DNA from 2 places in the Flavobacterium sp. DSR3-2 genome. Region 1 is predicted to be linked to the other one. Evidence: riboswitches for the same ligand, from Rfam matches in the RefSeq annotation. Region 1 holds a riboswitch; the other holds the start of a gene.
What was found. A riboswitch is a leader RNA that binds a small molecule or an ion and turns the genes downstream of it on or off. The one in region 1 is predicted to bind S-adenosylmethionine.
Positions count from the first base shown of each region.

Region 1 (11,293 bases):
GAGCATAGCAATAACCAATACTTTATTAGAAAAAACAAGAAGCTTATCCATCGAGGAAACACTTGCTTTTTTGGCTAATGAATACAAAGATAAAGTTGTTTTTTCTACTTCTTTTGGACAGGAAGATCAAGTGATTACGGCTTTTATTGCAAAAAATGATTTACCAATTACCATTTTTACCTTAGATACAGGAAGACTATTTCAAGAAACATATGATGTTTTTCACAAGACATTAAAAAAGTATAAAAAGGAAATTAAGGTTTATTTTCCGGAGGCTTCTGAAGTAGAAAATTTGTTAAATCAAAAAGGTCCAAACAGTTTTTACGAATCGGTGGAGAACAGAAAAGAATGTTGTTTTATTCGAAAAGTGGCTCCTTTGACTAAAGCATTGAAAGGAAATTCGATTTGGATTACCGGTTTAAGAGCAGAGCAATCAGAAAACAGAAATGATTTAGACCTTTTTGAGTACGATGAAAAATTCGACATTATAAAATTCAATCCATTATTGAAATGGACTTTAGAAGAAGTTAAAAAATATATTAATGACAATAATGTGCCACAAAATGCATTGCACAAACAAGGATTTGTAAGTATAGGGTGCGCTCCATGTACTAGAGCAATTACTGCTGATGAAGATATACGAGCGGGCAGATGGTGGTGGGAATCAAGTCATAAAGAGTGTGGCTTGCACCAAAAGTAATTATGAATTATAAATTATAAATGATTGTTGGAATCTTTAAATTTTTCAATTATTTAAATTTTTAAATAAAAAAAATGAGTTCAATATTAAAAACAAACGCTTTAGAAAGCGAAGCGATATACATATTTAGAGAAGTGATTTCTCAATTTGACAAGCCAGTTTTACTTTTCTCTGGTGGAAAAGATTCGATCACATTAGTTCGATTAGCACAAAAAGCATTTTTTCCTGCGAAAATTCCTTTCCCATTGTTGCACGTTGATACAGGTCATAATTTTCCGGAAACTATTGCTTTCAGAGATAAATTAGTTGCTGAATTAGGATTGGAATTAATCGTTCGTAATGTACAAGATGCTATTGACGAAGGTAAAGTTGTAGAAGAATCAGGAAAGTATGCCAGCAGAAACAGTTTGCAAACGACTACACTTTTGGACGCAATCGAAGAATTTAAATTTGATGCTTGTATTGGCGGAGCGCGTCGTGATGAAGAAAAAGCAAGAGCTAAAGAACGTATTTTTTCTGTTCGTGATGATTTTGGTCAATGGGATGAGAAAAACCAACGTCCGGAATTGTTTGATATTTTGAACGGAAAAATTGAAAATGGTCAAAACGTTCGTGTGTTCCCAATTTCGAACTGGACTGAATTAGATGTGTGGAGTTACATTGAACAAGAGCAAATCGAAATTCCATCGATTTACTTTTCACACAAACGTAAAGTATTCTGGAGAGACAATATGATTTGGTCCCATTCTCCATTTGTGTACCAGGAAGAAGATGAAGAAATTGAAGAAAGAATTGTTCGCTTTAGAACCGTTGGAGATATGAGTTGTACAGCAGCTGTTGATTCTTATGCAGCAACGATTCAAGAAGTAGTAGGCGAAATTAGATCTTCGACGATCTCAGAAAGAGGTGCCAGAATTGATGACAAACGTTCGGAAGCCGCAATGGAAAAAAGAAAACAACAAGGGTACTTTTAAAATCCCCACCCCTGCCCTCCCCGAATGGGAGGGAGCCATAGCCGGATAAAAAGTGTCCATTGGTTGAGGGTTTTATAAAGTAGTAAAATAGATAAAAAATTGATTTTTTAATTAAATAAATGCCAGACTCGTCTCCCTTTCCTTCGGGGAGGGTCGGGGAGGGGAATACATAACGGTAATATGGAAGTTTTAAAAATAGCAACAGCAGGAAGTGTAGATGACGGAAAGAGTACCTTAATCGGAAGATTATTGTACGATACAAAATCGTTGACTACGGATAAGATTGAAGCAATAGAAAAAAGCAGTAAGCAAAAGGGATACGATTACTTAGATTTTTCATTGGCGACCGATGGTTTGGTTGCCGAGAGAGAACAAGGAATCACGATTGATGTCGCGCATATTTATTTTTCGACTGCTAAGAAAAGTTACATTATTGCCGATACTCCGGGTCACGTAGAATATACACGAAACATGGTTACCGGAGCTTCTACTTCGCAAGTTTCAATCATTTTGATTGATGCTCGTAAGGGAGTTATTGAGCAAACATACCGTCACTTTTTTATCAATAATTTACTGCGAGTAAAAGAGGTGATTGTTGCGGTAAACAAAATGGATTTAGTGGATTATTCGGAAGAAGTTTACAATAAAATAAAAGCTGATTTTCAAGCTTTAAATGCGAAAAGTACTTTCAAAGAGCAAACGGTTAGTTACATTCCGTTAAGTGCTATCAATGGTGGTAATGTCGTTAACAAATCAGATAACATGCTTTGGTATGATGGACAAACGGTTTTGGAACATTTAGAAGCGTTAGAGCCAAAAGATGTGTACGAAAAAGGACAAGCGCGTTTCCCTGTTCAAACAGTAATTCGGCCAAAAACGGCAGAGTATCATGATTTTAGAGGATACGCCGGAAAATTATACGGCGACAATATTAAAGTAGGCGATGCGGTAACTGTCCTTCCATCGTTGACCGAATCTAGAGTAACGAATATTCACTTTTTCGATAAACAGTTTAATGAAGCAACTGTAGGATCTTCTGTTACTATTGAATTAGAAAATGACATTAATGTGACTAGAGGAGATATGATTGTAAAATCAAGTGAGCTTCCAAGAATTGGAAAAGATATTAATACTACAATTTGTTGGATGGACAGCAAAAAGTTAGTTCCGGGAACAAAATATTTTATACAGCACAACACGAATCGAGTTTTAGCAAAAATTGAAAGTGTTAAAAATGTGATTGCAACGGATTATTCGGGTTCAAGTCCGGCAACTCAGTTAGCAATTAATGAAATAGGAGAAGTGAATATTAAGTTGAGTAAGGCTATATATTTTGATACTTACAACGACAACAAGTCAAACGGTGCTTTTATTTTGATAGATGCCGCAACCAATACAACTGCAGGAGTTGGTTTTATAAACTAAACTTAGCTGTTGCTAAAAATATAACAAAGATGCAAAGTTTTAGAACTGAAATAGAAGATCCGATTGTCCAAAGAGAGATTATCGATTTAGAGAAAAAAATTCATTCTTTCCGAAGTGGACAAATTGACGATGAGCGTTTTCGCAGTCTTCGTTTGGCACGTGGTATTTATGGTCAACGTCAAGAAGGCGTGCAAATGATTCGTATTAAATTGCCATTCGGAAAAGTGACTAGTGAGCAATTGAAGCGTATTACTGAAGTATCGGATAAATATTCGACAGGACGTTTGCACATTACCACCAGGCAGGATATTCAGATTCACTATGTGAGTTTAGATAGAACACCCGAGCTTTGGTCTGAGCTGGCCAAAAATGATATCACTCTGAGAGAAGCTTGCGGAAACACCGTGCGTAATATTACAGCAAGTGAATTAGCGGGCGTAGATGTAGATGAGCCTTTTGATGTATCCCCGTATGCACACGCTCTATTCCAATATTTATTGCGTAACCCAATTTGTCAGGAAATGGGACGTAAATTCAAAATATCATTTTCCTCTTCTGATAAAGACACTGCTTTGAGTTATGTGCACGATTTAGGTTTTATTCCAAAAATTGTAAATGGCGAAAAAGGGTTCAAAATAATGTTTGCCGGAGGTTTAGGTTCTCAACCAAGCCATGCTGAATTGCTTTCGGAATTTGTACCGGTTAATCAAATTATTCCAACTGCCGAAGGGATAATCAGGGTTTTTGACCGATTTGGAGAAAGAACAAAACGGTTGAAAGCACGTATGAAATTCTTAATTAAAGACCTGGGTCGTGAGGAGTTTTTACGTTTGGTTGACGAAGAGAAAAAAGCCTTGCCTTTTCATTCTTATGAAATTGACACTACCGCTTTTGAAGGTCCAATTACAGAACCTTTATTGGCAGTGCCAGCAGTCACAATTGATGACGTTGTAGCTTTTGAAGCCTGGAAAAAATCAAATGTGATTATACAAAAACAAACAGGATACGTAGCTATTGGTATCAAAGTGCTTTTAGGAGATTTTTATACAGACAAAGCAAAATTGCTAGCAGATTTGATTAAAAATTACGGAGCGAATGAATTGCGCTTTTCATTGCGACAAAACATCGTTTTGCGTAATATCAAAGAAGAAAATCTAGCGTTCTTTTACCAAGAATTAGCCAAATTGGATTTTGTTACTTTAGGCTATGAAACTATCGGAGACATCACGGCTTGTCCGGGTACCGATACTTGTAATTTAGGTATCGCTAGCAGTACTGGTATAGCAGATGAATTAGAAAGAGTGTTAAAAACGGAATATCCACAATACAGCAACAATCAACAAATCGCCATAAAAATTAGCGGTTGTATGAATGCTTGCGGACAGCATAATATGTCCGAAATAGGTTTCCAAGGAATGTCCATTAATGCAGGAAAGTTGGTAGCTCCGGCTCTTCAGGTTTTATTAGGTGGAGGGAATTTAGGAAACGGAAACGGAAGATTTTCGGATAAAGTAATCAAAATTCCAAGCAGAAGAGGACCTGATGCGTTGCGTTATATTTTAAATGATTTTGAGGCAAACGGAAACGGACAATCGTTCTTGAATTATTATGTTACCAAAGGGGAGAAATATTTCTATGAATTTTTGAAGCCATTGGCTGATATAACAAACCTTACGGAGGCTGATTTTGTAGATTGGGGAAATGCTGATAATTACGTAAAAGCAGTTGGAGTAGGAGAATGCGCTGGCGTTGTCATTGATTTGGTGGCTACTTTAATATTGGAAGCCAAAGATAAAATGACTTTCGCGCAAGAAGCTTTCGAAGATAAAAAATGGGCAGATGCGATTTACTTGGCGTACGCAGGTTTTGTAAACGGTGCCAAAGCAATATTATTGGCTGAAAACGAAAAAACAAATCACCACGCTGGGATTATCGATTTATTTGATACTGTTTTTATCGAAAGCAAAAAAATAGAATTGGATTCAAGCTTCAAAGATTTGGTTTATCAAATCAAATCGAATGAGCCTTCGGCAGAATTTGCACAAAAATACATCCAACAAGGCGTTGCGTTTTTTGATACAATAGAGAAATATAGAGCAAAAGATTTAGCAGATGCTTAAAAATATACAACCAACAGTTACGCTAGTGGGTGCGGGTCCAGGTGATCCGGATCTGTTGACGATCAAAGGTGCAAAGGCACTGGCTGAGGCCAATGTCGTTTTGTATGATGCCTTGGCAAACGAAGAAATTTTAAGTTATGCACCTAAAAAAGCAATTAAAATATTTGTAGGCAAACGTAAAGGTTGTCATAAATATACGCAAGACCAAATCAACCAATTGATTGTAGATAACGCGCTTACGTATGGACATGTGGTTCGCTTAAAAGGTGGCGATCCATTTATTTTTGGTCGTGGCAGTGAGGAAATAGACTTTGTAGAAAGTTTTGGGATACCTACATTTGTAGTGCCGGGAATTTCATCGTCGATTGCCGTTCCTGCTTATCAAGGTATTTCGTTGACCAAAAGAGGTGTTTCCGAAAGTTTTTGGGTAATTACAGGTACAACTTCTGACAGGAAATTGTCAAATGATGTGGCTTTAGCAGCGCAATCATCGGCAACAGTTGTGATATTGATGGGAATGAGTAAGTTGTCTCAGATTATTGAACTATTCCAGAATGAATCCAAAGGAGAGACTCCCGTTGCAATTATTCAAAACGGAACTACGATTCAGGAGAAAATTGGTGTGGGAACAATTAATACAATTCAGCGAGTTGTGGCGGAGAATAAATTAAGTAACCCTGCGATTATTGTCATTGGAGAAGTAGTTAAAGAAAGCAATAAACTGAAAGGATTTTATGAAGAATTTATAGCAAAAGAAATACAATAACATTGGAAATAAACGAATTATATCCTGTTTTTTTAAAATTACACAACCTCAATGTACTTATTGTGGGGGGAGGAAACGTGGGTTTAGAAAAATTATCATTTCTTTTAAAATCAAGTCCAAACGCCAATGTTGAAGTGGTTGCGCCAAAGTTTTTGCCAGAGCTGGAAAGCTTGGCCGCAAAACATCCTTCCGTAAAATTGACCTACAGAAAATTCAATCGGTGGATGCTTCGCAAACGCCACATGGTCATTGCTTGTACAGATGATTTAAACGTCAATAAAAGGATTTATGATTTGTCCCGAAAAAGATATTTGATTTGTAATATTGCGGATACACCGCCATTATGTGATTATTATTTGGGCGGAATTGTAACCAAAGGAAATGTAAAAATAGCAATTTCAACTAACGGAAAATCACCGACAACAGCCAAAAGATTACGAGAGTTTTTTGAAGAAATAATTCCGGACGATATTAATAAAATGGTTGAAAACCTAAATGAATATCGCAAAACACTCAAGGGGAATTTTGAAGAAAAAGTTCAAAAAATGAATGAAATCACTGAGGCGTTAAAAAATAAAGAGCCAAGAGAATAGAATAAACAATAAAGAATTCGACTGATATTTATCATTTATTTTTGAGAGAATCATTCGTTCATTTGTAAAAATAATAATAAGTAAGAATAAGTATAACAAAAGAAACTCTACCAAGTCTCTCCCTCCTTTGGAGGAGGCTGGGGGGAGGAATAAAAGAATATAAAAATGATTAAAACAGACATACTGATAATAGGAGCCGGACCAACAGGTTTATTTGCCGTTTTTGAAGCAGGATTATTGAAATTGAAATGCCATATTTTAGATGCTTTACCACAAGCGGGCGGTCAATTATCTGAATTGTATCCTAAAAAACCTATTTATGATATTCCGGGTTTTCCAGAAGTATTGGCGGGAGATCTGGTGGATAATTTAATGGAACAAATCAAGCAGTTTGAACCGGGATTCACTCTTGGAGAACGTGCAGAAACGATTGAAAAACAAGAGGACGGAAGTTTTATTGTAACGTCAAATAAAGGAAAAAAATTCCATGCTCCAGTTGTTGCGATTGCTGGTGGATTAGGAAGTTTTGAACCCAGAAAACCATTGATAGAAGACATCGAATTTTATGAAGATAAAGGAATCAAGTATTTCATTAAAAACCCGGAAAAATTCAGAGACAAAAGAGTCGTTATCGCTGGTGGAGGAGATTCTGCTTTAGACTGGAGTATTTTCTTGTCGAATATTGCTTCCGAAGTGACTTTAATTCACCGTAGAAATGAATTTAGAGGAGCGTTAGATTCGGTCGAAAAAGTGCAGGAGTTAAAAGATTTAGGGAAAATAAGAATGATCACGCCGGCAGAAGTTGTTGGTTTGAATGGAGCCGAACATTTGGAGTCAATCGATATTGAGGAAAATGGAGCGCATCGTACTATAGAAACGGATTATTTTATTCCGCTTTTTGGATTAACTCCAAAGTTAGGTCCTATTGGAGACTGGGGATTAGACATTGAAAAAAATGCCATCAAAGTAAATAATGCTTTGGATTATCAAACGAATATTCCGGGAATTTTTGCCATTGGTGACGTAAACACTTATCCAGGAAAACTGAAATTGATTCTTTGTGGATTCCACGAAGCGACTATGATGTGTCAGGCAGCCTACCAAATCATCAATCCGGGGAAAAAATATGTATTGAAATATACTACAGTTTCTGGTGTTGACGGATTTGACGGAACTCGTAAAGAAGCTCCAAAAGCCGTGGTTAAAGCCATAGTTTAACAACTTAGTACAAACTAGTTAAAAAATAAAGCGCTAATACTTGCAAGTATTAGCGCTTTGTCTTTACTTTGCACTGTTCCTATATTTATTGAAAGTTATCACGAAAGGCGGAGGGAAAGACCCGATGAAACCTTAGCAACCCTTTATCTTTAAAGAAGGTGCTACATTCTACTTTATACAGAACCAGTTTCAGTATCAAAGATAGATAACACACGAATACTCACCCAGTATTTCTCAAACCTTTTCTTGACAACATATATTTTTAGCCTGCTGAATCATTTTTAGTAACAGGAGCGAACAATTGGCGTTTTTTTTGCCAGTATCGTTCCCGCTTTACGCTATATCTTTTTTTCTGAACACCAGAAAAAAAGGATATCGCTTCAATCGGGGCTAAAGAGTTCATATAGTGAACTTTTGTAATTAATAATCAAAAGTGTAAATCCCGAAATGGATCGTGATTTACAAGAAATAACAAGATATGTCAAGCATTCAAGAAGCCATTAAAAAAAGTATACTCATACTCGATGGAGCTATGGGAACCATGTTGCAACGTTACAATTTCTCTGAAGAAGACTTTCGTGGAGAACGTTTCAAAGATTTTCCACATTCCTTGAAAGGAAACAACGATTTATTGTCAATAACTCAGCCACAAGCGATTCGAGCGGTTCACGCCGCTTATTTTGAAGCAGGAGCGGATATTGTTGAAACCAATACTTTTTCTGGAACCACCATCGGAATGGCTGATTACCATCTCGAAGATATTGTTTACGAACTCAACTACGAATCGGCAAGAATCGCCAGAGAAGTAGCTGATGAATTTACAGCCAAAAATCCAGAAAAACCTCGTTTCGTTGCGGGTTCAATTGGACCTACAAACAGAACAGCGAGTATGTCGCCAGATGTAAATGATCCGGGTTACAGAGCGGTAACTTTTGATGATTTACGCATTGCTTACAAACAACAAGTGGAAGCGTTAATTGACGGAGGAAGTGATTTACTGTTGGTGGAAACTATTTTCGATACCTTAAATGCCAAAGCGGCACTTTTCGCTATTGAAGAAGTCAAAGACGAACGCAATATTGACATTCCCATCATGGTTTCTGGAACAATTACCGATGCATCAGGAAGAACACTTTCTGGTCAAACCGTGGAAGCTTTCTTAGTTTCGGTTTCGCACATTCCGTTGTTGAGCGTAGGCTTTAATTGTGCCTTAGGAGCCGATTTGCTGAAACCGTATTTACAAACATTGGCGCAAAACACTTCCTTCAATGTTTCGGCGCATCCTAATGCAGGATTGCCTAACGCATTTGGAGAGTACGATGAGACCCCGGAGCAGATGCAAGCCTTTATCAAAGAATATTTAGACGATAATTTAGTAAATATCATAGGCGGTTGTTGCGGAACAACGCCGGAACATATCAAGTTGATTGCTGAAATTGCCAAGGAGTATAAACCTAGAGTATCAACGGCGACAATGTAATTAAATTTCCTGCAAGGTTTTTTTCAAACCTTGTAGGTATGTTTAAAAATAGATGTTTGCGAGATGTTACAGTAGTTCAACCTCAGTTATCGCGAGCGGTATGACAAAAAAGAGTATGACGTTGAAGGATTTACTGGATGAGTTTACTTCGTTTCTCGCAATGACGTCAAAAGCACAAAACTGCGTGAGGGATAGTAGTGAAGCTCCTTTTTTTAGGCTTTTTAGCCGAAGGAAAAGAGCGGGAACGAATAGCCCGACCCTTTTGGGTCACGCCCAAATTACAAGAAGAATAAGTTACTCCGATACGGTTTTTAAAACCTTGTAGGATCAAATAAAATAAAAAATGGCACACGCAGAAAAGAGAAGAAACCTTGTATTATCAGGATTAGAGCCTTTAATCATTACGCCAGAAAGCGTTTTTGTAAATATTGGCGAGCGAACGAATGTTACAGGTTCTAGAAAATTCCTTCGGTTAATCAAGGAAGAAAAATACGAGGAAGCACTTAGTATTGCTAAAGAGCAAGTGGAGGGCGGCGCGCAAATCATCGATATTAATATGGATGAAGGAATGCTTGATGGCGAATATGCCATGACAAAATTCCTGAATTTGATCGCTGCTGAACCTGATATTTCGAGAGTTCCAATTATGATTGATAGCTCGAAATGGGATATTATCGAAGCGGGTTTAAAAGTGGTGCAAGGAAAAAGTGTTGTAAACTCGATTTCTTTAAAAGAAGGCGAAGAGCAATTTATTCATCATGCCAAATTGATTAAGCGCTACGGTGCTGCGGCAATTATTATGGCTTTTGACGAAACGGGACAAGCTGATAATTACGATCGTAGGGTAGAAATTTGCCAGCGTTCGTATGATATTTTGGTAAATAAAGTTGGTTTTCCTCCGCAGGATATTATTTTCGATTTGAATATATTCCCTGTAGCAACAGGAATGGAAGAACACCGCGAGAACGCCTTGGATTTCTTTAGAGGAACCAAATGGGTTCGAGAAAATCTTCCGCATGCGCACATAAGTGGTGGGGTAAGTAATGTTTCGTTCTCGTTTAGAGGAAATGACACGGTTCGGGAAGCGATGCACTCGGTTTTTTTGTACCATGCTATTCAAAACGGAATGACGATGGGGATCGTAAATCCAGAGATGCTTTCTATTTACGATGAAATTCCAAAGGAACTTTTGGAACGTGTTGAAGATGTAATTCTAAACAGACGTGATGATGCCACCGAAAGATTGTTGGACTTTGCCGAAAATGTAAAAGGGGATGTAAAGAACAATGAAAAAGCAGTTCAAGAATGGCGTTCAGGTACCATCCAAGAACGATTGACACATTCGCTAGTAAAAGGAGTCGATGAATTTATAGAAATTGATGTGGAAGAAGCCCGATTGGCAGCAACAAAACCTATTGAAGTTATCGAAATTAACTTGATGACCGGAATGAATGTCGTTGGGGATTTATTTGGTTCAGGTAAAATGTTTTTGCCTCAAGTGGTAAAATCAGCCCGAGTAATGAAAAAAGCGGTGGCTTATTTACTGCCTTTTATTGAAGCTGAAAAAGATGGAGTCTCCAGTTTTGCCGGTCGTATATTAATGGCGACTGTCAAAGGAGATGTGCATGATATTGGGAAAAATATTGTTTCGGTTGTTTTGGCCTGTAACAATTATGAAATCATCGATTTAGGGGTTATGGTTACTCCTGAGAAAATTATTGCAGCAGCTATTGAGCACAATGTAGATATCATTGGATTAAGCGGATTAATAACACCTTCGCTTGACGAAATGGTTTATTTGGCCAAGGAATTAGACAAAAAAAACATAAAAATTCCTATAATGATTGGGGGAGCAACAACTTCACGGGCGCATACTGCCGTGAAAATTGCACCACAATATAGAGAAACGGTTATTCATGTAAATGATGCTTCGAGAGCCGTAACGGTTGCCGGAAATTTATTGAACAAGGATAGAAAGATATATGCAAGCGACATCAGGGCTGATTACGACGCTTTT
Region 1 is NZ_JAFCUM010000001.1:43,937-55,229, reverse strand. Features, by position in the region: gene ACP7AV_RS00245 (phosphoadenylyl-sulfate reductase) at 1-700, shown strand, start outside; gene cysD (sulfate adenylyltransferase subunit CysD) at 775-1,674, shown strand; gene ACP7AV_RS00235 (sulfate adenylyltransferase subunit 1) at 1,855-3,099, shown strand; gene ACP7AV_RS00230 (nitrite reductase) at 3,129-5,219, shown strand; gene cobA (uroporphyrinogen-III C-methyltransferase) at 5,212-5,985, shown strand; gene ACP7AV_RS00220 (precorrin-2 dehydrogenase/sirohydrochlorin ferrochelatase family protein) at 5,988-6,578, shown strand; gene ACP7AV_RS00215 (NAD(P)/FAD-dependent oxidoreductase) at 6,744-7,796, shown strand; SAM riboswitch class I at 7,889-8,008, shown strand; gene ACP7AV_RS00210 (homocysteine S-methyltransferase family protein) at 8,275-9,276, shown strand; gene ACP7AV_RS00205 (hypothetical protein) at 9,377-9,601, shown strand; gene metH (methionine synthase) at 9,620-11,293, shown strand, end outside.

Region 2 (11,293 bases), on a different contig from region 1:
TAAAACCAATTCGTCTTTTAAAAACTCCGTATATTTAATGGATTTATTTTTTGATTGCCCTTCTACAATACCTATTTCAATCTCCTGTTTTAACAAAGCATTTTCTATTTGTTCCGTGTTTCCATTTAGTAAATTCACTTTTACATCTTGTAATTTTTTATGGAAACGAGCTAAAAGTGGCGGAATTATATACTGTGAAATAGTTGTACTGGCTCCTAATCGCAACAATCCTGCACGTTGATTAATCAGCGTGCTCATATCAAAATCTATTTCGCGGTAAACTTCAAAAATGTTTTTGGTGTGCTTTAATAAAACTTCACCAGCAGTAGTCAGTGTGGTTTTAGAACCATTTCTATCAAATAATTTAATTTTATATTGCTCCTCTAATTCCTGAATGTGTTTTGAAATCGCGGGTTGCGTGATAAACAATTCGGTTGCAGCTTTAGTAAAACTCAAACGATTGGCAACGGTATAAAACACTTTCAGTCTAAAATCCATATTATTCAAATGTATTACAGTAATCCGTTGTATTTTCGAACAAACCATTCAGTTGCCAGCAAAATTAAAATTAAAACCAATAACCAAATCCAATCAATTAAAGGCGTTTTAGTAACACTATTCTTTTGTACTGCTCTATATTCGTCGTTTTCCAAAAGCGTTTTAATCAATGCATCGACTTGATCGGGAAAAAATACTTTTCCTTGTGTTTGCGTGGCCAATTGTGTTAATTTTTCGACATCGGGATTGACAAATTGCTTTTCGATATCAAAATCAAGAATTTCAAAACTACTGGAATAGGTAGTTTTAGAATTCAATTCTTTTACAGTAAACGCATAAGAACCGGCTTTTAATCCGTCAAGATTGACTTTAAAGGAATTATTATCTTTTAGTAAATCGTAATTTTTTGTTTGCCTGGTTTTGGTATTTGTTACCGCAATAGTCAAACGGGCTTTTTCATCAAACTCATAATTTTTATTGAAAAATTGCGCAGTTATTTCAATGGTTTCACCGGAATTATAAAAACTTTCATGCTCAACAACCAGTGATTTTTTAGAATTATTCGAAGCTAAAAATTGAATAATCTTATCGATTAAAATATCATATTTTTCAAAAGATTGATTGTTGACATGCGTTTGCAAACGCCATTTCCAACTATTTTCTCCCAAAAGATAAGCGTCTCGCCTGCCTTGATTTTCTGTAAAAGCCAATAAAGGTGAATTAGTATCTATATTTCTAATTTTGGACGAAAGCAAAACAGACACCGCTCCTTTTGTAGTTACGTTTCCAAAAGCGTTTTGCAAAGGCGGTAAATTTTCAAACCCGATATTGTCAGCTGCAAACAAATTAAACTGCGCATTAAAAACTGACAAATAATCTTCTTTTTGTCCACTCATTTTAAAGCTCAAATTATTCTGTTGCTGATTCAGAAAATTGAAATCGGTGTTGTTACCAGTAATAATAAACGTATTGATTCCCGCACCTTTATTATTCTCAAAAATGGTTTTGAATTCAGTTGTTGGCTGGTATAAAATTAAAACATTAAAATCCTGCAATGCTTTGACTTCATCTGGTTTAACGATTGTTACTTTACGCTGTACATTGGATTCAATCGCTCTTTTTAGCGCACCTAAATCAGGATGATTTATGGCTGAAATTATGACAATATTTGTTTTTTGGTCAATAACTTCAACCGCAAAATTCTTGGTGTTATTATACGTGTTTTTTTCCTTTTCTTTTGATGTGATAGTAGCTTTAAAAACCTGTAATCCTATTTTATCAGCCGGTAAAAGAACACTTACTTTTGCCGTTTTTTTGGAGGGAGAAAAGGTAATCGATTGTTTACTAAATACCGACTTGCCTTGAGATATTACAAATTCAGCAGTTATACTATTAGTTCCTGAATAGTGCAAAAAAGCTTCTACAGGAAATTTATTTTTTTGAAAAGCGTATTTATTAACGTTCAGCTGATTGATTTTAAAATCTAAAAAAGTCGTTGTATCACCTACAATCACTGGAAATACTTTATTCGCAACATCAAAACTATAAATATAATCATTCCCCGAAGTTTGATTTCCATCTGTAATTAAAACAGTTGGATAGATTGCGTTTTTATAAATGCTTTTTAGATTTTTAGCTACAACATCAATATTGGTTTGGGTTCCTTTAAAATCAAATATTTCTGTTGGTTCAAAATCAGCTGAAAATTGATACGATTGCACGTCAAATTTCTGTTGTAAATCCGAGTTTGATTGTATTTTTTTATACAATACCAAAGCTTTTTCATTGGCATTCAAAAAAGAAATAGAACTTGAATTGTCAACAACAATCGCTAAAAGTGTTTTTACAGTTTCCAATGTATTTCTGGTTATTATTGGATTAATCAACAACAATAAAATTCCAAAAATGGATGAAAAACGCAAAAAAGCCAAAAACCAACCGATTTTCGATTTGTTTTTAGCTTTGTAGATATATTGAAAAAACGACAAACTGCCAGCTATTAGTATAGAAAGAAGTAATAGTAGCAAGGTAGTTGTTGTCATATTTTAGCAGTGTTCAGTGTTCAATGTTCAGTTCTCATCTTACTGATTACTAAAACTGATAACTTTTTTAAGTAAGCATTCCTCCGCAAACATTCATAACTTGTCCAGTCACGTACGCACTCATATCTGAGGCAAAGAAAAGACAGGCGTTGGCAACATCTTCAGTCGTTCCGCCACGTTTCAACGGAATTCCGTCTCTCCATCCTTTTACAATATCTTCGTTTAATTTAGCTGTCATCTCTGTTTCTATAAAACCTGGAGCAATTACATTGCAACGAATGTTACGTGATCCTAATTCTAGTGCTACAGATTTAGAAAAACCGATAACTCCCGCTTTAGAAGCAGCATAATTAGTCTGTCCTGCATTTCCTTTTACACCTACAACTGAACTCATATTTATTATCGAGCCAGATCGTTGTTTCAGGAAAGTACGTTGAATGGCTTTTGTCATATTAAAAACCGATTTCAAGTTGACATCAATTACTTGATCAAAATCGCTTTCAGACATACGCATCAATAGGTTGTCTTTAGTAATTCCAGCATTGTTTATTAAAATATCAACTGTTCCAAATTCAGTTAAAACTGCATCAACAAAAATTTGGGCCTCATTAAAATCGGCAGCATTTGATTGATATCCTTTAGCTTTAATTCCAAGGGCGTTCAATTCGTTTTCCAATACCAAAGCTGATTCTACAGAAGAGCTGTAAGTAAAGGCAACATTTGCACCATGTTTTGCAAAAACTTCAGCAATTCCTTTCCCAATTCCGCGACTCGCACCTGTAATTATGGCTACTTTTCCTTCTAGTAATTTCATATTTAAAAATTAGTTTAAATTTTATTTGGAGCTATTCCTGCTATCCGTTTCAATCTTTTATGATCGCTCCCGCTCACATAAAAGGATTTTCACTGCTATCAGGGCTATCTAACACTCGTCAAATATATAATAATTCCCTTTTTAAAAAAAATTCAAAAGCAATAACAGTCAAAATTCAATTCTTAAATTTTAAAGAATCGTTTTGTCCATTTATCCCAAAACGAACTGTAAATAGCCACTAATGTGAAAACTAATAAAAATAAATGATACCAAGCATTACTAATTAAATCAAAGAAATCTAATTTCCCGTTAGCGTAGCTCAATATAAGCAATACTTGAGCACCATAAGGTAAAATCCCTTGAATTATACACGAAAAAATATCCAGAATTGCAGCCGTTTTTTTAGGATTTAAATTGTATTCATCATTAATTTCTTTAGCAATCGGCCCTGTAATTACAATAGAAACCGTATTATTCGCTATCGCTAAATTAGCAAAACCTACTATAGCGCCAATTCCCGCTTGAGCTGATTTTTTACTTTTAATTCTTTTTTTAATCTGAACTAATAAATACGTTATTCCGCCCGCTTTATCTACCATGGCAGCTAAACCTCCGGTAAGCATAGACAACAAGAAAATATCAGTCATACTAGTAAAGCCTTCATATATCTTTTGCGTAAACTCCATTAGCGTAAATGAACCACTAAAATATCCAATTATACCTGCTAATAAAGTACCAATAAGCAATGTTGAAAATACATTAACACCCACAACCGCTAATATGATTACTAAAATGTAAGGTACAATTGCTATCCATGAAAAATCATTTTTTGCAATGGCAACGGTCACAATATCCGAGTTCAAACCAAGATAAAAGAACACCAGAATAGTAAAAACTGCAGCTGGAAAAGCAATAAACAAGTTAATTTTGAACTTGTCTTTTAGATCACATCCTAATGACTGCGTTGCTGCGATGGTAGTGTCAGAAATCATGGAAAGATTGTCTCCTAACATAGAACCACCTAATAAAGCGCCAGATATCAATGGTAATGAAGCGCCACTTTTATCAGCTAATGCGACAGCGATTGGACCAATCGCTACAATTGCACCTACTGAAGTTCCTGTAGCAGTTGATAAAAATGAAGCAATCAAGAAAATCCCCAATGGAAAATAGGCAACGTCGATAGTATTTATTCCAAGATTCACCACAGCGTCAACTCCGCCCATCGCTTTACTTACCACCGCGAAAGCGCCGGCCAATAAATAAATTAAACACATAGTCATGATTTTGCTTTCTCCACATCCTGCAATTAGTGTAGCAACTTTAACGTCAGTTGAAGATTTGAATAACAAAAAAGCAGCAATAATACCCACCAGAACAGCCACTGGCGATGGAAAAGCATAAAAATCTTTTAGAATAATTCCTGCTCCTAAAAAAGTAAAAATAAAAATAAATAAAGGAATTAATGCAAAGGCATTTCCTTTGTCTTTGGAAAATAAAGTCATAAAAATAATTTACAATTAAAAATTATGACGAAAAACAAAGCTAAAAATGGGAATGTAAACAACATTTTTTCCAAAGGATTTGGCTTATCGTTTTAGCACCTTGCTTGCTGTTGCAGGTTGCTATCCTATTGTAGGATTCGTGATAACGGGTGCAAAAGTAATTAATTATTTATGAAATATTTGGAATTTCATTCAAAAAATAATAATTCAAAAAAAAGCGCCACATAAAAATATGACGCAATTACAATTAAGATATTGAAAAAACAGGCTTTAAATAATTAAAAAGCCACATTCCATTTTGGTAATCTTCCATTTTCGTCAAGGAAATTTTGCAAAACTTGTCCTTCTACAAATGTTGGGATTACTTTCGTATTATCATTGAATGTTTCATACCAAACCACTTCAAGCGTGCTGATATCTTCTATTTTCATTTGTGCTGGCCAAGAATATTTTCTTCCAGTTTTTGCAAATTGGTGTCCTTCTACAATTTTATCTTTCAAGCCACCATTTTTAATTTTCAAAGTTCCGTTATTTTGAATAGTTCCAGTAGAACCAACCATAATTAACTCTTTTTCATCTCCAACGGAATACACTAAAAATACTCCAGATCCTTCTGAAGCATTACAAACTTCTGCTAAACTATCTTCTGTAGTAAATGAAAACTGATTGGTAACTTTAAATTTTTTTAATTCTTTGTACATGTTATTTTATTTTTATTTGAACTGGCTTCGGCAAAAAAATACCCCACAAAACCGTGAGGTCAATTAGAAACCATTCGTTTGTATTTACTTTTATTAGTATTGAATCTGAAAAAAACAAATCCGTTTAATAAAGTACAAAGATATTTCTTTAATTCAATTTATAATAAAAAAGCCCCACAAATGTGAGGCTTTTAAAAATATTTAATCAGAGTTTAGATTAACCTAAAACTTCTTTTACTTTTTTACCAATTTCAGCTGGAGAATCTACTACGTGAATTCCACATTCTCTCATGATTTGTTTTTTAGCTTCTGCAGTATCGTCAGATCCACCAACGATTGCACCTGCATGTCCCATTGTACGTCCTGGAGGAGCGGTAACTCCTGCAATGAATCCTACAACTGGTTTACGGTTACCATCAGCTTTGATCCAATGAGCAGCATCAGCTTCTAATTGTCCACCAATTTCACCTATCATTACGATACATTCTGTTTCTGGGTCGTTCATCAATAATTCAACTGCTTCTTTTGTAGTGGTTCCAATAATTGGGTCTCCACCAATACCAATTGCAGTAGTGATTCCTAGTCCTTGTTTTACTACTTGGTCAGCTGCTTCGTACGTTAATGTTCCCGATTTAGAAACAATACCAACAGTTCCTTTTTTGAAAACAAAACCTGGCATGATACCAACTTTAGCTTCACCCGGGGTGATTATTCCTGGGCAGTTAGGTCCTATTAATCGAGCGTTTCTTTCTTTAACATAACTATTTGCTTTTATCATGTCAGCAACAGGAATTCCTTCAGTAATTGCAATAATTACTTTTATTCCAGCGTCTGCAGCTTCCATAATTGCGTCAGCAGCAAAAGCCGGCGGTACAAAAATGATTGTTGTATCAGCACCTGCTTGTTCTACAGCATCTTTTACAGTATTGAAAACTGGTCTGTCTAAGTGAGTTGTTCCCCCTTTTCCTGGAGTTACACCACCAACAACGTTAGTACCGTACTCAATCATTTGAGAAGCATGGAAAGTTCCTTCGCTTCCTGTAAATCCTTGAACAATTATTTTGGAATCTTTATTGACTAAAACACTCATGATATATTTTTTATGTAATTTTTAAAATGGTTATGCAAAAGTATAAAATAGTAATCAGTAATCAGTATTCAGCGTTCAGTTTTTTGACACTAAATTATGATAATTGACTCATTTGGTACCCTCGAAATAATTTATTGTCTTTAATTTGCCAAATAACAAAAAAATGTGCCAGCAGCATCTCTTCTCTTGGATTCTCAATCGTTTTCACAAAATGAGAATAGCGAACTGAAATTAAATCATTTTCAGATAAAATATGACTGATACGAACCTTCGAACGAACGTACGCTTTGCTCAACTCAACAGATAAATTTATTAACGAATCATAATTAAGTTCCACAAAGCCCTTACTGCTGTTCCATTCCACAATTACTTCCGGATGCAAAAAATCTTTAATAACCTCGCTGTCAATTAAGGCATCTGATTTATAAAATTTCTGAACGATTTCTTTTGCAGACATATTATTTTAGTTTATTTAGAATTTCTGGAATCTTCTTGATATTGGCCAGTTGTTTCAATTTTTCTCTTGATTCTTCAATTGGAGTACCGAAATACGATTTACCACCTTCTACTGATTTTGTTACGCCCGTTTGACCAAGAATAACAGCCTTTGCTCCTATTGTTATCCCACTCGTGGTTCCTACTTGTCCCCAAATAGTAACTTCATCTTCAATAATAACACAACCCGCGATTCCGGTTTGTGATGCGATTAAACATTTTTTTCCAATGACGGTATCATGACCAACGTGCACCTGGTTGTCAATTTTTGTGCCTTCGCCAATAGTGGTATCGCCAGTAACACCTTTGTCAATGGTACAAAGAGCTCCAATTCCAACATTATCTTTGATAACCACTCTTCCGCCTGAAAGTAATTGATCGTATCCTTCAGGTCGCTTCTTGTAATAAAAAGCATCGGCACCCAAAATAGTTCCTGCATGAATCATCACATTATCGCCAATTACAGTATAATCATAAATGGAAACATTAGAGTGAATCAAACAATTCTTTCCTACAACTACATGGTTTCCAATAAACGTATTTGGCTGGATTACAGTTCCTTCTCCTATGGAAGCTGTGGCAGATATTGAAACATTTGAATATTGAAATGGCTTGAAATAGTTTGTCAATTTGTTAAAATCCCTAAAAGGATCTTCAGAAATCAACAATGCTTTTCCCTTTGGACAAACTACATTTTTATTAATCAAAACAATCGTTGCTGCAGATTGTAATGCTTTATCATAATATTTAGGATGATCCACAAAGACAATATCTCCGGATTCAACAACATGAATTTCATTCATTCCTGCAACAGGAAAACTAGCATCACCAACATATTCACAATCGATGATACTTGCAATTTCTTCTAAAGTGTAAACTTTTTGGAATTTCATTTTCTTTTAGTTTTTAGTTTTCAGTCTCAGTTTTCAATCTTTACCTACACGAAATGTCATTGAGGCTGAAAACCAATAAAAACTATTCCTTAACTCTTTCCATGTAATTTCCGGAAGTCGTATCTATTTTGATTTTGTCCCCTTCATTAATAAACAAAGGAACATTTACAGTTGCACCCGTTTCAACAGTTGCTGATTTTGTTGCATTCGTAGCAGTATTTCCTTTAATTCCTGGTTCAGCATAAGTCACTTCAAGAATAACTGATGCCGGCATATCTACTGAAAGCGGTAAATCAGTTTCTGTATTGATACTTACCATTACGTTTTCTCCTTCTTTTAATAAATCAGGTGAATCCAGAATGTTTTTGTTTAAAGTAATTTGTTCGAAAGTCTCAGTATTCATAAAATGAAAATCATTGCCTTCTGGATATAAAAACTGAAATTTATGGTTTTCAACTCTAACTTCTTCGATTTTATGACCTGCCGAAAAGGTGTTATCTAATACTTTTCCGTTTGTTAAACTTCTCAATTTTGTTCTGACAAAAGCAGGTCCTTTTCCTGGTTTTACGTGAAGAAATTCAATAATTTTGTAAATATCGTTGTTGTATTTGATACACAATCCGTTTTTAATATCTGATGTAGATGCCATTATATTTTTTATTTATTTTCCCCACCCCGACCCTCCCCGAAGGGGAGGGAGCTAAGAATGGAAATTAGTTACTTATTTATTTTTATTATATTTTACATTTTGTACTACATTATATTTTTTTATAATATAGGCACGTTTACACTCTCTCCCTTTCGGGGAGGTCTGGGGAGGGGATTAATAATTCCCAGAATATCCTTTCATTACTCCTCTTGATGAATTTCGAATAAAATCAATGATTTCATCTCTTTCGGGTGTTGCTTCCATTTCAGCTTCGATAATACCCAAGGCTTGAGTTGTATTGTAATTTTTTTGGTACAGAATTCTGTAAATATCCTGAATTTCTCTAATTTTTTCAGTGGTAAAACCACGTCTTCTTAATCCAACTGAATTAATTCCAACATATGATAAAGGTTCTTTTGCTGCTTTTGTGAAAGGCGGAACATCTTTTCTTACTAAAGAACCACCTGAAATCATTGCGTGATCTCCAATGTGAATAAATTGATGGATTGCTGCCAATCCTCCAATAACCGCATATTTACCAACTGTAACATGACCTGCCAAAGCAACTCCATTTACTATAATAGCATTATCACCTATGTGACAATCATGCGCAATATGCGCTGTTGCCATTACTAAACAATTGTTACCTAAAGTTGTTTGTCCAGAAGCGATTGTACCTCTGTTTATAGTTACGCATTCTCTAATCGTACAGTTGTCACCAATTATTGCTAAAGAATCTTCTCCTCCAAATTTTAAATCCTGAGGAACTGCTGAAATTACCGCACCAGGGAAAATATTACAATTTTTTCCAATTCTTGCGCCTTCCATTATCGTAACATTCGAACCAATCCAAGTCCCATCTCCAATTATTACATTATTGTGTATGGTTGTAAATGGCTCGATGACAACATTTTTGGCTATTTTGGCGCCTGGATGAACATAGGCTAGTGGTTGATTCATCAGCTATTATTTATTTTTATATTTATCAGAATAAAAACTCCAATCGATTTTTGTTGCGATTCAATTGTAACGTTTTCAATCTAAATCTATTGTTTTTTTGCAATTTGCGCCATTAATTCCGCTTCAGCAACTAGTTTTCCATTTGCGTAAGCATTTGCTTGCATGTGGCAAATTCCTCTTCTGATCGGCGTTATTAAATCACATTTAAAAATTAAAGTGTCTCCTGGCAGCACTTTATGTTTGAATTTGACATTGTCAATTTTCATAAAATACGTCAAATAATTTTCAGGATCTGGAACAGTGCTTAAAACCAGAATTCCACCGGTCTGTGCCATGGCTTCCACAATTAAAACACCTGGCATCACTGGAGCTTCAGGAAAATGACCCACGAAGAAATTTTCATTCATCGTAACATTTTTCATTCCCACAACATGCGTTTCAGACATTTCAATGATTCTGTCAATTAATAAAAACGGAGGTCTATGAGGAAGTACCGCCATAATTTTATGAATGTCCATTAATGGCTCCTGGTGTAAATCATAAACAGGAACGTAATTTCTTTGTTCAATTTTTATGATTTTCGCCATTTTTTTGGCAAACTGTGTATTTACAAAATGCCCTGGTTTATTAGCGATTACTTTTCCTTGAATTCTTGTTCCAATTAAAGCCAAATCACCTACAACATCAAGTAGTTTGTGCCTTGCAGCTTCATTAGGATAATGTAATGTTAGATTGTCTAAGATTCCATTTGGTTTAACCGTAATTTCGTCTTTTCCAAAAGCAACTTTCAAATTTTCCATCGTTGCGGCTGAAATTTCCTTATCAACATAAACAATCGCATTATTCAAGTCACCACCTTTTATCAAACCATTTTCCAAAAGAGATTCTAATTCGTGTAAAAAGCTAAATGTTCTGGACTTTGATATTTCAGTTTTGAAATCAGCAATACTTTTCATATTTGCATTCTGAGTTCCTAGAATTTTAGTTCCAAAATCAACCATTGCAGTTACACAATAATGATCACTTGGCATAACTAAGATTTCACTTCCTGATGCTTCATCAATAAAAGAAATAACTTCCTTAACAACGTATACGTTTCTTTTCGCATTTTGCTCTTCAAAACCTGCTTTTTCAAGTGCTTCAACAAAATACTTTGAAGAACCATCCATGATAGGAAGTTCAGAAGCATTCAATTCGATGATCACATTGTCTAAATCACAACCAACCAGCGCTGCTAAAACATGCTCAGGAGTTTGAATTTTAACGCCAAGTTTCTCCAAATTAGTTCCTCTTTGCGTATTTACAACATAATTTGCATCTGCCTCAATAATAGGTTGTCCTTCAAGATCTACTCTGACAAAGGTAAAACCATTATTCACTGGAGCAGGTTTAAAAGTCATTTTTACTTCTTTTCCTGTGTGTAATCCAACTCCAGTTAACGAAATTTCTGTTTTGATGGTCTTCTGTTTAACCATTGTTTCCATTTTTTTGGTTTAATATTTGTTTTTTTAATTCTTCTATTTCTGCAACAATTTTCGGTAAATTCTTGAAATGAACATACGACTTACTAAAATCATTGTAACCAAATGTAGGGCTTCCTTGCAAGATTTCATCATCTTTTATATTCCTTCCCACACCGGACTGCG
Region 2 is NZ_JAFCUM010000003.1:80,467-91,759, reverse strand. Features, by position in the region: gene ACP7AV_RS06080 (LysR substrate-binding domain-containing protein) at 1-498, opposite strand, end outside; gene ACP7AV_RS06075 (hypothetical protein) at 513-2,540, opposite strand; gene fabG (3-oxoacyl-[acyl-carrier-protein] reductase) at 2,608-3,354, opposite strand; gene ACP7AV_RS06065 (Na+/H+ antiporter NhaC family protein) at 3,537-4,859, opposite strand; SAM-I-IV-variant riboswitch at 4,914-5,010, opposite strand; gene ACP7AV_RS06060 (hypothetical protein) at 5,138-5,560, opposite strand; gene sucD (succinate--CoA ligase subunit alpha) at 5,778-6,650, opposite strand; gene ACP7AV_RS06050 (nuclear transport factor 2 family protein) at 6,745-7,107, opposite strand; gene ACP7AV_RS06045 (UDP-3-O-(3-hydroxymyristoyl)glucosamine N-acyltransferase) at 7,109-8,038, opposite strand; gene efp (elongation factor P) at 8,121-8,687, opposite strand; gene lpxA (acyl-ACP--UDP-N-acetylglucosamine O-acyltransferase) at 8,862-9,647, opposite strand; gene ACP7AV_RS06030 (bifunctional UDP-3-O-[3-hydroxymyristoyl] N-acetylglucosamine deacetylase/3-hydroxyacyl-ACP dehydratase) at 9,734-11,122, opposite strand; gene lpxD (UDP-3-O-(3-hydroxymyristoyl)glucosamine N-acyltransferase) at 11,115-11,293, opposite strand, start outside.
Region 2: another riboswitch for S-adenosylmethionine. It lies ahead of ACP7AV_RS06065 (Na+/H+ antiporter NhaC family protein); the one in region 1 lies ahead of ACP7AV_RS00210 (homocysteine S-methyltransferase family protein).